Regions from separate parts of the Fictibacillus sp. EA-CB0309 genome, predicted to be linked through region 3. Evidence: riboswitches for the same ligand, from Rfam matches in the RefSeq annotation. Region 3 holds a riboswitch; each other region holds the start of a gene.
The links. Region 3 has a riboswitch for S-adenosylmethionine ahead of ACEWFH_RS18665 (PLP-dependent aspartate aminotransferase family protein). Riboswitches for the same ligand answer to the same signal wherever they lie in the genome.
Positions count from the first base shown of each region.

Region 1: linked by a shared signal. The riboswitch ahead of ACEWFH_RS02105 (acyl-CoA dehydrogenase family protein) and the one ahead of ACEWFH_RS18665 (PLP-dependent aspartate aminotransferase family protein) in region 3 are both predicted to bind S-adenosylmethionine.
Region 2: linked by a shared signal. The riboswitch ahead of ACEWFH_RS03620 (sulfite oxidase-like oxidoreductase) and the one ahead of ACEWFH_RS18665 (PLP-dependent aspartate aminotransferase family protein) in region 3 are both predicted to bind S-adenosylmethionine.
Region 4: linked by a shared signal. The riboswitch ahead of ACEWFH_RS16335 (alpha/beta hydrolase family protein) and the one ahead of ACEWFH_RS18665 (PLP-dependent aspartate aminotransferase family protein) in region 3 are both predicted to bind S-adenosylmethionine.

Region 1 is NZ_CP169271.1:347,108-351,319, forward strand. It holds gene ACEWFH_RS02100 (DUF817 domain-containing protein) at 1-498, opposite strand, end outside; gene ACEWFH_RS02105 (acyl-CoA dehydrogenase family protein) at 625-1,782, opposite strand; SAM riboswitch class I at 2,067-2,177, opposite strand; SAM riboswitch class I at 2,332-2,435, shown strand; partial or broken gene ACEWFH_RS02110 (LLM class flavin-dependent oxidoreductase) at 2,515-3,942, shown strand; gene ACEWFH_RS02115 (MetQ/NlpA family ABC transporter substrate-binding protein) at 4,093-4,212, shown strand, end outside.
Region 2 is NZ_CP169271.1:627,188-631,399, reverse strand. It holds gene ACEWFH_RS03640 (VOC family protein) at 1-171, shown strand, start outside; gene ACEWFH_RS03635 (carboxymuconolactone decarboxylase family protein) at 228-476, opposite strand; gene ACEWFH_RS03630 (S8 family peptidase) at 987-2,165, shown strand; gene ACEWFH_RS03625 (hypothetical protein) at 2,295-2,504, shown strand; SAM riboswitch class I at 2,544-2,649, shown strand; gene ACEWFH_RS03620 (sulfite oxidase-like oxidoreductase) at 2,728-3,396, shown strand; gene ACEWFH_RS03615 (hypothetical protein) at 3,431-3,721, opposite strand; gene ACEWFH_RS03610 (hypothetical protein) at 3,899-4,090, shown strand; gene ACEWFH_RS03605 (vWA domain-containing protein) at 4,143-4,212, opposite strand, start outside.
Region 3 is NZ_CP169271.1:3,332,049-3,336,260, reverse strand. It holds gene ACEWFH_RS18680 (hypothetical protein) at 1-23, shown strand, start outside; gene ACEWFH_RS18675 (nitroreductase family protein) at 115-762, shown strand; gene ACEWFH_RS18670 (hypothetical protein) at 1,029-2,090, shown strand; SAM riboswitch class I at 2,322-2,437, shown strand; partial or broken gene ACEWFH_RS18665 (PLP-dependent aspartate aminotransferase family protein) at 2,630-4,212, shown strand, end outside.
Region 4 is NZ_CP169271.1:2,923,446-2,927,657, forward strand. It holds gene ACEWFH_RS16320 (LVIVD repeat-containing protein) at 1-34, opposite strand, end outside; SAM riboswitch class I at 143-257, opposite strand; gene ACEWFH_RS16325 (hypothetical protein) at 427-606, opposite strand; gene ACEWFH_RS16330 (MetQ/NlpA family ABC transporter substrate-binding protein) at 640-1,464, opposite strand; SAM riboswitch class I at 1,592-1,708, opposite strand; gene ACEWFH_RS16335 (alpha/beta hydrolase family protein) at 1,749-2,561, opposite strand; SAM riboswitch class I at 2,792-2,909, opposite strand; gene ACEWFH_RS16340 (spore germination protein) at 3,065-4,212, shown strand, end outside.

The sequences.
Region 1 (4,212 bases), 930 kb from region 3:
GATAGGAAATAAAAGCAAAATCAGAACCCATCTAGCATCGAACAAGTAATGATGGGTAAAAAAGTTTAAATAAATCAGTACACAAATTCCAAAAGAAAAGAGAGGATTCGGCCAACCCTTAATCTGAAGATCTAACCTCCGCCAGCTCTGACAAATATAGCTTGCAACACTAGCATACATAAAACCGCTGTAAAGAGGTACTCCGTAAATTTTAGAATATGCCTCTTCAGGATAGCTCCAAGACCCCATATGAACTTTAAATAATTCTAGAGCCAGACCGATTAAGTGAAAGACACAGATGACTTTTAATTCATCTATCGTTTCAAGTTTCGTTACGATCATCGCAACCTGTGTTAAGAGACAAAGAAGGAGTATGAAATCGTATCGAGGGATGAACGGAATGCTGACGAATTTTGAAAGAGCTAACGCACCAAAGATGATGACTGGAAAGATGCAAGAAAGTGCTTGTAAATAAGTGAATTGAAGAAGCGCCCTCATGAGTAAACCACCTTTTGTGAATTGATTAATATGGAAATATATTGTATCCATAATAACCTATGGTGATCTAAAACTCATCATACAAAAAAATATTGAGTTTATCATGAATCTGTCAGTTGACTTCTTTTATTTAAGCGCTGCATCCGCTAACGAATAGACGATGGCATCATCTGTTGGCGGATTATGAAGACCGGCTCTTACATCTCGGAAGTGCCGCTGAAGCGGATTTTGCACAGAAAGACTTCTAGCACCAACGATTCTCATCGCGAGATCAACAACTCTATTTGCGCTGTTTGTTACAGAGTGCTTAACAGCAGCGAGTTCGGTACCTAGATTATGACGTTGTTCAGGGTGGTTTACCCATTTTTCAGCAACGGCGTGAAGGATCGTTCTTGCTTGAAATAACTCAAGTTCTATCTTGCCAATCTTTCTTCTCACTTCTGGTACTTCTGAGATAGGTCCTGATAAGGTGTTAGGGCTATACTCTGATGCAAATTCAATCGCGTAATTCCGCGCTCCTCTTGCGATGCCTAGGTATACAGCAGGAACTTGAAGATACCAGCCTTTAGGAATAATGTTCTTCCCGTCTTCTATGACAAGAAGATTTTCCTCGGGTACATAAACGTCTTTTAAAAGGAGATCATCACTTTTTGTTCCTCTCATAGAGATGCTGTCCCATGTTTCTTTTACAAAAACCCCTTTTTCCCGATGATTCACTAAGAAAAATCCTTTATGGTTGGTTTCAGAAATGGTAGCAGTAATGACCGAGAAATCAAGGGCTTCTGCCATAGAAGTAAAAGCTTTGCTTCCGTTTATCAGCCATCCGTCTGCTTTCTTAACTGCTGTTGTAGTAGGAATACCCCCTCGAGACGGACTTCCTGTCGCACGCTCTGTTTGTGCCAAATTAATGAGTGCTTTTTGTTCAACAATTTTCCGGCTAAGATCAGCGAACGCGTTTCCATTCCAATGACGATTTTCTGCCGCCTCTAAAAGAGTACCCAAATGCCACCCAAGAGAAAGGGCAGTAGGTGCATCTCCCTCAGCTAAGTGCTCTTGTATAGTTAAGAATTCAACTAGATTTAACCCTTTACCACCATATTCTTGTGGAATGGTAAGAGAAAGAAAGTCATGTTTCTTAAGATCTTGAAAGTTTTCATAAGGAAAAACGCCTTCTCGATCTACAAATTCTGCCCGTTTCTTGAAAACTTCTTTTAGTGCTAGTGCGGTATTTATCGCTTCTTCAAAACTATCTTTTTGGATGGTTTTTCTCAAAGGTATGCTCATGGTTCCCTCCTATAGTTTTTTCAGTAAGTTGTTTATGTCTGGATGGTTCTTAAAAACTTCATTGTCTTGTTGGTTGGAGTGTAAGGTGCGAGACTCCTGCGGGACGAGTGGGCAGGTGAGACACTTACCGGTGCGAAGCGCGAAGTGGCTCACCGCACGCCCCGCGGAAAGCGAAGCAACCTGAAACGGAAACCAACCGCCCACAAAGACTGCAAAGGATAAACAAACAAAAAAGCCCTCTTTCAAAGACGAAAGAGGACGTAGATTCCATGTGCTAACACGCTCTCTCATCTATCAGACATTCAAAAACATCTGCTGGAATTAGCACCTTTCTTTTAATAAAAGCGGTTGCTGCAGGATCGTAGGACCAGTTCCTCCCTGACTCTTGATAAGATACAATATTTAATTATTAGTCACCACTATAGAGGATAAAGCAAACCGCTGTCAACTAAAAACTGATTGTTAAGAAAATTATTTTATTTCTCTAAATTCCATTGACAGGCTATTTGTATTCCTGTATATTTCGTTACTAAATTGAATATCATCGATTTCTTATCGAGAGAGGTGGAGGGACTGGCCCTTTGAAGCCTCGGCAACAACTATTTTTAGTACTGTGCCAATTCCAGCAAGCGCAATGGCTTGAAAGATAAGAGGAGACCTATACGTATGTTTATTTCACGTATTTTTAAACCTCTTCTTAATTTTGAAGAGGTTTTTTTATTTTCTCTTGGGATGGGTACAAAAAAATTCTATGTAACGGAGGAAACAATTTTGAGTAAAGAAATATTGTTTAACGCGTTTGAGATGACAAGTGCTATGCATAATTCTCATGGCCTTTGGAAGCACCCGGAGAACAAGAGACATAGAAACTATAAGGATCTGGATTATTGGATTGAATACGCAAAACTTCTAGAGAAAGGAAAGTTTGATGCTGTGTTTTTTGCAGATGTACTTGGCATATATGACGTGTATAAAAAAGCAAGCATCCTTCGGTCCGTGATGGACTGCAAGTGCCGCTGAATGATCCAGCGCTTCTTATATCTGCAATGGCGAGTGTTACAGAAAATCTATCTTTTGCGGTTACGGTTAGTACTACGTATGAACAGCCTTTTGGCAACGCGAGACGCTTTTCTACTCTTGATCACTTAACAAAAGGCCGGATTGCTTGGAATGTGGTCACGTCTTACTTACCGAATGCTGCGAGGAATTTTGGTTTGGAGAATATGATCAAACATGATGAGAGGTACAACATCGCTGATGAATATTTAGAGGTGTCATACAAGCTTTGGGAAAACAGCTGGGAAGATGATGCTTTTATTGAGGACCATGAAACCAATACGCTTGTTGATCCTGAGAAAGTTCATGAGATCAATCACGAAGGACAATATTTCAAAGTTGAAGGACCGCATTTAAGCGAACCATCACTGCAAAGAACGCCAGTCATCTATCAAGCAGGAACATCAGAGCGGGGGCGAGATTTCGCAGCAAAGCATGCAGAGTGCATCTTCGTAGGCGGCCCTACACCACAAAGAATCCGCTATTATGCGGACGACATCCGAGAGCGGGCAAAAAACATGGACGGAACCCAGAAAACATCAAAATCTTTTCATTCTTAAACGTGGTGGTCGGAGTAACAACTGAGGAAGCAGAAGAAAAGTTTAAAGCATATGCAAGCGTTTGGAGTGCCGATGCTGCAAAAGCACAATACGGCGCAAGCGGCTATGATATTGCTGAATATGAAGGGTTAGATCCTGACCTTCCTTTTGGATACAACAAATCAACAGAAGGCGGACATTATAAAGCAGCTATGCTTACAACCGATGCGCCTAAACCGCTCACGGTAGGAGAAGTCTTAAATCGTTTTGAGTCACCGGACAGAGGAAGTTTTATCGTCGGCAACCCAGAAGAAGTAGCAGATGGCATCCAAGCGCAGTTTGAAGAGTCTGGAGTGGATGGGTTCAACCTAAATCATCTTGTAACACCAGGCGATTTAGAATCTTTTGTGGAGTTGGTTGTACCCGTTCTTCAAGAGAGAGGACTTTACAAAAAGATTACAAAAAAGGTACGCTCCGAGAAAAATTATTTTCTCAAGGGGAGCCTCTATTGCCAAAAGACCATCCGGCGGCAAAATTCAGACGAGCTTCTGCGGAAAGTAAATAATTAGAAGAGTGGGGAGAGAGACAAATTGAAGAGATATCCATTAATTTTAATTGTAGCGATCTTGATTAGCGTACTGCTAACGGGTTGTGGTGCATCAGGAGAAGATGAAAAAAGGAAATTACATTAGGTGCCACCGTTCCATACAGTGACATGCTTGAAAAAGGGGTAAAACCTTATCTTGAGAAAAAGGGATACACCGTTGAAGTAAAAGAATTCAATGATTATGTACAACCAAATATTTCATTGAAAAGCGGATCATTGGACGCAAAC
Region 2 (4,212 bases), 1.2 Mb from region 3:
CAAGATGCCAAAAACCTCGATCACTTTACGGATATCCGAGACCTTCAAAAACACCTTAAGGAAGAAGGAATAAAATTGCTGACGGAAGCTGACGAAACGAGCGCAGGACCGGCTAGTTTTACAATAGAGGATCCTGATGGCAACCCTATTCTTGTGGATCAACATAGATAATACATAAAAACGTCCAGATGAAGCTGATCTGGACGTTTTCTAATTACTTATTTATTTTAAATTCCCATCGCGATAATAAACCAGTTTGCTCCGTTTTTACTTCCGATCTGGAAAAAGAGCGCAATGATTTCTTCGCGGGTAAAATGTTGTGTTAACCGGTTGTAAAGTTCATCTGGCAGCTGGCCGTGATACGCCATGATGTGGTCGGCGAGTTCTAAAGCTAGCCGCTGGCGGTCTGACAGTTCAGCGTTTCCTTGTTTCATCGCTGTTTGTCGAGCGGACTCGTCCAGAGTCCCGTAGTCCATGCTTTGTCAGTAATCGCAGCCGTTGTTTGAGGCCGCTCGCAAGCGGAGCATTTCCATGAGTTCTGGCTCTAGGATGTTGTTCAGTGCCTTGTCCATTTGCTGAAAAGCATCAAGAATTCTGGCGCATTGGCAAGTGCTTTTTTAAACGGTGTTCCCTCAACATTCACTTCGGGTAAACGTGCCATTTTTTATCCTCCTCCTCAAATTTCATTATTCATTTTTAGCTTACATGGCTTCTCCAAAAGTTTACATCATTCTGTTTCAGCTCACGTCTTTATGTTTCCTTTACAGTTTTGTTATGTAATGTTTACTATCGTAACTCTATCTTAAGATAATAAAATAGTTTCACATGTTACGCTTTAACCATAGATAAAAAGTCTCACCTTCGACAGCATTGTAGTAAGTTATCATTATTTTCGGATAACAATAAAGGGTTTTGTAAAATGCTGTTGAATTCCTTACCAACCAAAGCCAAGTCTGCTTGGTAAATACATCTGAGGAGTGATTTTTATGTTAAAGCGTTTCGTGGCATTTGCCGCATCTGTACCACTAGTCGTCTCTTTGGCTCTTCCAGCTTCAGCTGCTGAGTCAGGAGTGAAGGAAGCTTCTTTTACACCTTCAGCTAAACAGGAAGCTGCATCACAGGAAATTATCGTACACTTCAAGGATTCTGTTTCAGCTGCAAGCTCTGTTGAAAATAGTGTTTCAAAGTTTGGTGGTAAAGTTGTGGATGTGACGAAAGACTTTACCGTTGTAAAAGTCGATGGCAATGTGGCAGATGCAGTAAAGAAATATGAGAGTTTAGAATCCGTGGAATACGCTGAGCCGAACGCTACGTTCCATGCGAGTTATGTTCCGAACGACCCTGCATATAAGCAACAATACGCTCCTCAAAAAGTTGGTGCCGAGCAAGCTTGGGACACAACGCAAAGTTCGTCATCTGTAAAAATCGCTGTAATCGATACCGGCGTTGACTACAATCACCCGGATCTAGCTGGAAAAGTAATAAAGGGTGCTGACTTCGTTGATGATGACAACGATCCGATCGATGAGAACGAACATGGTACTCACGTTGCAGGTATCGCAGCTGCGAACACGAATAACGGTGTTGGTATCGCAGGGCTGGCTCCTAAAGCTTCAATTCTAGCTGTTCGCGTGTTAGACGCAGAAGGCAGTGGTTCACTGGATGATGTAGCACAAGGTATCCGTTATGCGGCTGATCAAGGCGCGCAAGTTATCAACTTAAGTCTCGGTGGATCTGTTGGTACGCAAACTCTTGAAGATGCGGTGAACTATGCATCTAGCAAAGGATCGCTCGTAATCGCTGCTGCTGGTAACTCTGGGGTCTTACTTCCTAGCTATCCTGCTTACTATTCGAACGCGATCGCGGTTGCCGCTACGGATCAAAACGATCAAAAAGCTTCTTTCTCTAACTTTGGTACGTGGGTTGATATTGCGGCACCTGGCGTGGATATCTATTCGACAACACCAAACAACCAGTATGCGAGTTTCTCAGGAACGTCCATGGCATCACCCGTTGTTGCAGGTGTAGCTGGACTTCTGGCTGCTCAAGGTAAGAACGCTTCACAAATTCGTGCAGCACTTGAAGATACAGCTGATCCTGTAACAGGCACGGGCACGCTGTTCCAAAACGGCCGAGTGAATGCAGCAAAAGCCGTTCAGCAATAATATGTGAGAAGTGGTTTCATAGCCTCTAGGAGTCTTTTTTAATAAGACTTCTAGGGGTTTTTTGTTTAAAATTCGCTTTTACATGAAAAACTGTTAACAGGAAACGTGTGAAGAGCGGAGGGTAATCCTATGTTTGGTTTTGGTAAACAAAAGAAAAGAACGTCGCAAGGTTCTGGTAAGGGCGAATCGACTGAAGCGGAAAAAAGACAGAGCGAAAAGGAAGCGGAAGAAAAAATCGTTTACTTCTTCTTGATCAGCACCGCCATTTTCGGAATCGTTGTGTTGTATCTTGGAATATCCAAGGAAATGTCATTGATTTTTTATGCTCCTATGTCATAATAAGTGTAACTTTAATACGTTTTAGCCGATTTATTCGGTCTCTTATTTCGAGCAGGCGGAGGGAATTAGCCCTATGAAGCCCGGCAACCACCTATTCTTTAGGCACGGTGCTACATCTAACAGTTTTTAAACTGAAAGATAAGAGGATGTGTACGGAATCATTCGTCCTCTTTTTATTTAAAAGAGGGCGTTTTTTAGTTTGTTAGAGAGGATGCTGAGATTTATGAGTCTTAATAAAGCGGATCGCATTAAGAAGATGCGCGTTCCAGAAGTTGATGAAAAGCTTGAAGGCAGGCTGCCGCCTGGACAAGTGGTTACGGAGCGGTTTCCAATTTTACACGAAGGTGACGTGCCTGTTTATGACATGAAAAAATGGTCGTTCTCTGTAGAAGGACTCGTTGGGAAACATGTCGAATTTACTTTTGAAGACATCATGAAGATGCCACAAACCACGGTCGTACGCGACATTCATTGTGTAACAAGATGGTCGAGATTCGACAATGCGTTTGAAGGCGTCAAGTTTACAGATTTTCTGAAGCACATTGATGTGGATCCAAAAGCGAAGTACGTAATGGTCCACGCGGATTATGATTATACAACGAATGTACCGCTTGAAGATCTGCTGCATGATGACGTGCTGCTCGCACACTCATTTGACGGCAAACCGCTAACAGACAAGCACGGATTCCCGCTTCGCCTTGTGGTTCCTCATCTTTATTTTTGGAAAAGCGCAAAGTGGATCCGAAAGTTTGAGTTTTTAGCGGAAGATCAGCCTGGTTTTTGGGAGCAGAATGGCTTTCATATGTACGGTGATCCGTTTAAGGAGGAGCGTTTCTCGAGCGATGAGTTTGAGATGCCTGAGGATGAGTGGAAGAAGAAAGAGTATGATTGATCCTTCGGGAAAATAGTTAAGGGGAAAAGTGCTTTTACCTTTTTCCCCTAAGCATTTTGATTTCGTTTTTGAGTGCAGTCAGCTGATCTTGGATGTCTTTCATCTGCGCTTCTTGTTCTTGCTGGTCTTTTTGAGCTTGTGCTTGATCGATGTAGATTTGTTTGAGTGCGATGGCAGCGCTGAATGTTGCCAGGAAGTCCCCGGCAGTTACGAGCGTTGATGCGAGCAAGGCGAGTTCGGCTGCAAACGTTGCACCGTCTTTATTGTTCGCTAAGTATTGTTCTTCTGCTTCTGCTAAAATAACGTCTACTACACGCTGGTTCAAACTCTTCACTCCTTACACCCTGATATCTACAATACAATATGCGTTTGCCCTAGTTCCGGTGCCCGATGTTAACTCCTTAGAATGCTGGATTTTGGGTACGAATTTTTGTTTTCAAGGATTTTCTTTCTTAATGTATAGGCATTTTGACCGATATTATCCATACTAGGGGGTTTGGCGATGGAACACTGGCTGTCTTTGCGTATTCCGTTTGATATCATTTCAATTTATATTTTGCTTGCTGCTTTTATAGTGGTCGGCATATTCTCAAGCCTGCTTCGAACAGCCTTACCAGAATGGTCTGTCAGGATCTTTAGCTACACGGGGTTTGTTGGCGTGATTTTCGCTTGGCTGAAGCTGCTGGAGTATTAATACATACATAAAAAAACGCCTGGGATCTGTTGTCCTGGGCGTTTTGGCGTTTTTATAAAGATTTGAAAAGCAGTTTGCGCAATACGGGCATGAGGTAGTCAACAAGTTCAGCCGCGCTTGGC
Region 3 (4,212 bases):
ATACAGAAAACAGTGTAAAATAGAGCGCTGTTTTTTTATGTGTTTTGAAGAGAGTTCCAATCTTTTGTATAATACAAGGAGTTAATACCATTCATTGAGTCAGAGGAGACAATCATGAAATACGAGGATTTTAAAGAAATCGTGCATGGAAGAAGAAGTGTTCGCAAGTTTACGGATGAATCAGTAGCTCAAGAAGATATTTATGAGATCATGGATTGCGCTCGCTATGCGCCGAGTGATACAAACTCACAAACATGGGAATTTATCGTAATTCGCAACAAAGATAAAGTGAAAAAAATTGAAGAGATGACGTGGGATGCTATTCATAAGCTGGCAGCCAGAGCGGAAGGGAACGGCAAGACGAAGGAAGCGAAATTGCTGACTCGTTCGTTCGGTCCATATGCCACTGCATTCTCAGGAGCTCCTGTGTTAATCATCTGTTTAGCTACTCCTTACGAATCGAAATTCCGTGAAAAAATCTTTGACCCGATCGAGCTTGCGGAAGAATCAGTTTGGGAAGAAGAAGGGATTAAGAGCAGCTGTCTAGCGATCCAAAACTTAATGCTAGCCGCACATGCGCGCGGTCTTGGTTCTTGTCCGATGACAGGTCCTGTGTTATTAGCTCAAGATGCGATTCGCGAGTATTTGGATATTTCATCTGAGAAGCAGATTAATATGGTCATTTCACTAGGTCACCCACAAGATCAGCCCAAAAAATTGGCACGAAAAGCAGTAGAAGAGATCGTAACATACGTAGATTAATCAAGAAACGACTTTCAATGGTCCTATAAGAAGGATTTTATGGAAATATAGCTCGTCCAGCGGCTGTCAAAGCACGCTGGACGAGCGCCATATGAAAAATACGAGCGCCTTAACCCCTCAAATTCAAACCTCTGTACCTTGCCCCTCATTCATCTCCCTGTGACTTCAGACCTACAAATTTTCAATAGAAAAAAGGATTCTTTTCGACAGATACCGAATATGTGTTTCATAAAACGTATTTTTCAGAATAGAAAGAGGAACATCTTATGAAAGAGACATTTGACTTAATTGACTATGCTCTGCAAAAAAGCGGACTGGGAGAGCTTAAAGATCCAACGCAATTCCAATACTTAGGCGAAGGGGCTTGGCATTATGCTTATCTCATTCAGTTGCGTACAGGTGACCCAGTAGTCGTTCGATTTCCTAAAGCGGAAGCATATGGCAGAAAAATTGAGTTTGATGAAGCGGCTTCTTACGCAGAGTATGCTGGAACAAAAGCTTACTACAAACTGGCTAACTCAGTTAAACCAGGAATCTGTCCAGAATTCTTCAATTACCATGTAGAAAAAGACAAAACGTTTACAGTTGAGTCATATGGAGGAAAGGCAATCAAACTAGATAACTTTACGGTTGTAGAAGCGTTTCAAGTAGGCGCGGAATTAGGTGAGTTCTTCAGAAATTTGAATGCTGTTCAACATGGTTTAAAAGGGTTTGGTTATCTATCATGGAACGGCAAAACGATTGAGGGGAAACTGCAGTCAGATGTTTCTGAGTTTATGAAAGAAGAGAACGATGAATATGTGAATGATTTTAATAGATTTATAGATTCTTATGATGGTTCCATACGTCCAACAGCTCTAGTTTATCTTCAAGATTGCTTAAAGAACAGAGAGATTGATGAGCAAACCATTACATTTACAAACCAAGATACATCACCTGAAAATATATTGCTTCACATAGACGGCAGAGTAAGTCTGATCGATCCAGTGCCGATTCTATATAGCGGGGATTCATTAGCAGGCAACTTTCTAAATAACTACCGAACACTGTTCCCGACGTTTTTTAATACACCGCGCTATGCCAAACATGAGTTTGATCGTTTTGAAGACAGATTGCATAGGATGGCAGATGGGTTTTTAGAAGGATATTCTAATGGAGATCTCATCGTAAAACAGCGTGTGAAACAAGAAGAGTTTATTCAGCTAACAAGTTTAGCTGCATCGCACTGGGATCTGCTGCAGTCTGGTGAATTAACGGCTGAACAGAAAATTAGGTACGGAGAAAAAGATGCGATCGCCAACCGAATACCAGTACTAGTGAAAAAATAGATGGATTTAAATGGACAGATGAAAAAAGTGGAACGAAATTGGCATAAGCTGCATAGCATGGGCATAATCTTAATTCAAAGCTGACAGTTGAACACTAAGCCGCTAAGTCTTTTGTATTACTTTTATGATTTTTCAAAAAACGGTTGACTTTTTAAAACGTAATACTCTATAATCCTATTCAAGAACAAAACAAACATCAGCACGGTAATGTGTTAAACATAATTTAATTATCTCTTATCCAGAGAGGCGGAGGGACTAGGCCCGATGAAGCCCGGCAACCAACAAACCACATTTGGTTTGGAAAGGTGCCAATTCCTACAGATCGTTTTTGATCTGAAAGATAAGAGGAGGACCAAAACCCTCTTCTTAGGAAGGGGTTTTTCTTTTTCCCCTTATTTTTCTTCAACATAAAACTTCACACCGCAATCCATTTTCATTTTAAAAATTGCATACGAAACAAGGGAAGAGTTCTAATCTTTATCCCTAGTTTTCCTATACGTTTTACCAACTTAATTTTACAAAAACAAGGAGAGGTTAACATGACTAAATCTTTTGACGGATACGATATTGAAACATTGCTTTTACACGGAGGGCAAGCGCCTGATCCGACGACTGGATCGCGAGCGGTGCCAGTCTATCAAACTACTTCATATGTTTTTTCAGATACCGATCACGCACAAAGTTTATTCGCACTCGATGAGCCAGGCAACATTTACAGCCGAATTGGAAACCCGACAGTAGATGTGTTTGAAAAAGAGTAGCCCTCCTAGAAGACGGTGTAGCAGCGGTAGCTACTTCATCAGGCATGTCAGCTATCGCACTTGCCATTCTGAATATCGCACATGCTGGTGATGAGATCGTTGCTGCTACAAATCTGTATGGCGGAACATACAACTTATTTTCTACTACTCTTCCGAAATACGGAATCAACGTAAAATTCGTTGACGCTGAGGATCCAGAGAATTTTAGAAAGGCGGTTACACCAAACACGAAAGCTTTTTTCGCTGAAACAATCGGAAACCCGAGCCTGAATGTACTAGATATTGAAGCAGTAGCGGACATCGCACATGAAAACGGAGTGCCGCTTCTAATTGATAACACTTTCGCAACACCATATGTAACAAAGCCCTTAAGCTGGGGAGCGGATATCGTCATCCATTCAGCTACAAAATGGATCGGCGGACACGGAACGGCAATCGGTGGAGTGGTGGTTGACGGAGGACGTTTTAATTGGAACTCAGAAAAGTATCCGGGATTCACGGAGCCTGACAGAAGCTATAACGGACTCCGATATGCAAATGATTTTGGAACATTGGCATTTGCAACGAAACTGCGCGTACAGCTATTACGAGATTTTGGAGCTTGCTTAAGCCCGCATAATGCGTTCCTTCTTTTACAAGGTTTAGAGACTTTGCACTTAAGAGTAGAAAAACATACAAAAAATGCGCAGGAAGTTGCTGACTATCTTGAAAAACATCCAGCAGTCGATTGGGTGTCCTATCCGGGGTTAACATCTCACCGAAGTCATGAACTGGCAAAAAAGTACTTAAGCAACGGCTTCGGGTCGATCGTAAACTTTGGAATCAAAGGCGGACGCGATGCCGGACGCAAAGTAATCAACAACATCTCACTTTGGTCACATGTTGCAAACGTGGGAGATGCAAAATCATTAATTATCCATCCGGCTTCAACAACACACCAGCAGCTAAGCGGTGAAGAGTTGCTTGCAACAGGCGTAACAGAAGAACTCATTCGCTTATCGATCGGACTTGAATCGGTGAAAGATCTAACGAATGATCTTGATCGCGCCATTCAAGTCGCAACGGGCATCGGTTCTGACAAAACAGAGATCACGATTAATGATGAAGGGGTCATTCGCTGGGCATTGCAATCATCACTTTATAAAGCGGTAGAAAACGGTCAAGAAATTCAGCGCCCTAAGACACTTGCTATCGTAGGGCTAAGTTCAAATCCAGCAAGGCCAAGTCACAGACTTGCAAGAAAAATGCAGCGCCTCGGATATAAGGTCGTTCCTGTTAACCCAAGAGAAACGGAAGTGCTTGATGAAAAAGCATATCCAGATCTGAAGTCCATTCCGTTTCCAATCGACGTTGTTCAAGTG
Region 4 (4,212 bases), 410 kb from region 3:
CTAGCGCTGTACTTAACAAAAATTTTCTTTTCAAAATAATTCCTCCTTAGATTTTTTGATAGAAACTCTACAAGAGGCAGAATACAAAAAGCCTTCTGAACTCATAAAAGAGACAGAAGGCTTCCGAAAAAAATCCGATTTCCTCTCATCTCTCAGCGTTCGCTGTTAGATTTAGCACCGTTTTCCTACTGGCTATTCAGTAAGAATGGTTGCCGGGTTTCATAGGGCTAATTCCCTCCACCTGCTCTTAATAAGAGTATTCCTATCAAATTACTATGTATTATTACAGGAATTTCATGTAATGTCAATATATTTTTCTCAAATAAACTTTTGGATGACCTAATTGGTGAAATTTCTTGCTTCAAGCAACCTATCATCACCCATAAAAAAAGAGCAGTCGATATACGGCTGCTCTAAGTTCACTTACTATAACTTTTTCTGCAGTTCCTTAAGTTCCTTATATTCTTGCTCTAATTTGGCTAGAGGCAGTCTGTGGTAATAATCCTTATCGTTTAACTGATACTCTAATTTAGCGGCAGCAAGAATAAAAGTAATGATTCTTTCCCTGCGCTCGTTTACACGGTCAGATAAGATTCCCAGTTTCATTCACCTCGAAAACAAGACGTAATTAATCTAATTTTACTCTGTCACAGCAAGCACAGAACCTTTGTACTCTTTGTCAATAAAGTCTGTGATTTCTTTTGAGTGAAGCACTTCTAGCAATGTTTTGATCGCTTTTTTGTCTTTGTCTCCTTCACGAACCGTGATGATGTTCGCAAATGGTGATTCAGATCCTTCTAGTGCGATAGAATCTTCTTTCGGGTTTAGATCTGCATCAATCGCGAAGTTTGTGTTGATAACAATTGCGTCTCCTTCATCGTGCTCATACGCTTTTGTTAATAGACCTGGATCGATGTCTGCCACAAACTCAAGATTCTTCGGATTTTCTACAATATCGCTAAGCTGTGCTTCATAGCCTTTTCCTTCTTTAAGCTTGATCAGCCCTTCTGCTTCAAAGATGGAAAGAATACGTCCATGCTCAGCAACCGAGTTACTTAAGATTACTTTCGCGCCATCCGGAAGATCCTTCAATGACTTATGTCTCTTCGAATAAACTCCCATCGGCTCAAGGTGAACCGCACCAGCATTTTCAAACTTGTACTTCGGGTTGTCTTTCACTTGCTGTGTCAAATATGGAATGTGCTGAAAGTAGTTCGCATCGATTTCTTTTTCATAAAGTGACTTATTCGGCAAGATGTAGTCTTGGAATGTAACGATTTCTAGATCAACGCCTTTTTCTTTTAAAAGTGGCTTAGCTTCTTCTAAAATCTCAGCATGCGGTACGTTCGATGCCCCAACTACCAGCTTTTCTGTTTTCTCCCCGCCGCTTGTTGCTGATGATCCACAAGCTGCTAATACAAACACTGCCAAACTCGCGAGTAAAACTTGAATTATTCTTTTCATTTCTTTCTCCCCTATTCCCTATTTTTCTATTTTTTCTTTGATAAAAACTCTACAAGAGGCAGCATGCAAAAAGCCTTCTGAGCTCATAAAAGAGACAGAAGGCTTCTCGAAAAATAGATCCGATTTCCTCTCATCTCTCAGCGTGACCACTGTTAGATTTAGCACCGTTTCCATACTGGCGATTCAGTACGAATGGTTGCCGGGCTTCATAGGGCTAATTCCCTCCACCTGCTCTTAATAAGAGTATTCCTATCAAATTACTTTGTATTATTACAGGAATTCCATTACATGTCAAACACTTTTTTCAAATTATTCTGAAACCCATGTGCTGCATGCTTCAAAAGCCAATCAGAAGTGGCCGTGATCAGCTGATCAAAGTGAGCTATGGAAGAAAACGTATGATTCGCGCCTTCAACAAGAACCATCTTACTGCTCCCAACTTTTCGAGCCACTGCTTCATCAAAATAATTTCTGCAATAACCTGATGAAATCACGGGGTCTGCCGTACCATGGATCAAGAGTACGTTGCCATCATAATTCCGAATTTCCTCAATAGGCGCGAAAGCTTGGAGCGACAAGAGAAAATCTTCCGTGATGGCGTATCCTAAATGATCGATTACCGCATGTTCTCCGTTATATCCGACAATCTCCTTAATATCTTCAAAGGGATTTCCTACCGCCGACCATAGGACAACATTCCCGACGCGATCATCCTCAGCCGCTGTACAAGCCGCAACCGCCCCGCCTAGACTATGACCAATTAGCGTTAGTGAATCCCTATCCACGTTCGGAAGCTTGCTGCCATATGAAATTACTCTTTTCGTCTGGTCAATAAAACACGCAAATTCGTTATCCCCATATTCCCCATCGCTTTCACCACAGCCGGCATAGTCAAATCGCAAAACGGCAAATCCAAGTTGCACCAATGCTTGAGCGGTTTTTACAAATAAACGATCCACTCCGATTCGTGTACTCGTAAATCCGTGACAGATGATAATGAGCGGAAACTTTTCGGTGCCACCCTTAAATCCCGCTGGATAATGTATGGTGTGAGCTAATTTCTTCCCTTTCCACTGTATACATCCCGTTAAGTCCATCTCACCCACTCCTTTTTACTTTTATGAGGTACAAATTAAGTCTAAATGTGAACCAATTAAGTCTAAAATGAAAAAATTAAGTCGTTTTGATCCTCAATTAAGTCTAAATCGCAAAATAAAGGCCATTCGACAAAACCACAACTAACAAGCCGTCCATGCACCTACTCATAGAAAAAACAAAAAACCGCGTTCATAAGAGAACACGGTTTAGTAAGTAAGATCCGTTCGTTCTCTCATCTTTCAGCGTGACCGCTGTTAGATTTAGCACCGTTTCGGTAAAAACATACGTTTTGCCGATGGTTGCCGGGCTTCATAGGGCTAATTCCCTCCGCCTGCTCTTAATAAGAGTTTGAATATTTAATTTAATGATAATCATAGGCTAACTGTCATTAGATGTCAACGATAAAATCGCTACCCTACCGGAAGCACCATATCAGAATATTATTAAGGTGTCAGGAAATGCTAGGAAAATAACTTACTTCAAAACGAGTGGGTGGCCGCACGTGAACTTTTTTAAGAAAAAGAAAAAACAACCAGAACCAAAACCGACCAATAATCGAGATTCTTTAACTTTCCAAGAATTGATGGAAAAACTGAGTGCTTCTGCAGATTTTTCCACGGTCAAACAATCATCGGCAAGCACATTTTATATCTCATATTATAAAACACTCGTAAACCCAGAATTTGTCCACCGTGACTTATTACCCTATATAACGGATCTTACCCTTCAAAATCTAGATGATATCCAGAAACACTTGCCTTTAGATGGCATAGTAAAGACAAATGATGTTCGTGATATCGCTAACAAAGTAACAGAAGGCTTTATTCTTATACAGATGAATAAAGAAGATACAGAGGGTTTGTTGATTCCCAGTCTTTCTACAGAAAACCGGCAGATCTCTATTCCCGAAACAGAGTTCAGCGTAGTTGGTCCTAAGGAAGCATTCGTAGAATCACTCGATACGAACCTGAACCTTATACGAAAAAGATTGCCGATCCCTGAGTTCACAGTAAAAGAGGTTCGCGTTGGTAAACTCTCAAAAACAAGGGTTGCCATTATCTACATAGATGGAATTGCTGATTCAGAAAACGTAAATACAGCGATACAGCGGGTCAACGATATTGAATATGATCATATCGTAGACAGCTCCTATATTAATCAGATGATCTCAGACAATGGGAATTCACCTTTTCCACAGCTCATTGATACGGAACGTCCTGACCGTGTGGCAAGTGTATTAGCAGAAGGTAAAGTAGCGATTATAGCCGATGGATCGCCACACGCGTTGACTGGACCAACAACAATCGTTGAATTCTTCTCGGCCTTTGAAGACTATTTCCTAAACTGGGTACTAGCTTCTGCTTTTCGTCTGATCCGACTGATGGCCGTTATGTTTTCTGTGTTATCCACGCCGCTTTATGTAGCGGTTTTAACCTTTCATTATGAGATGATTCCTGAAAATCTGCTGGCGACCCTTGTGGCGTCACGTAACGATATCCCTTTTCCGCCTATACTTGAAGCTGTTGTTTTAGAACTATCGATTGAGTTGCTGCGTGAGGCAGGAGCAAGACTTCCTTCTAAGGTCGGTCAGACAATCGGGATCGTTGGCGGGATCGTAATCGGAACAGCCGCCGTTCAAGCTGGGCTTAC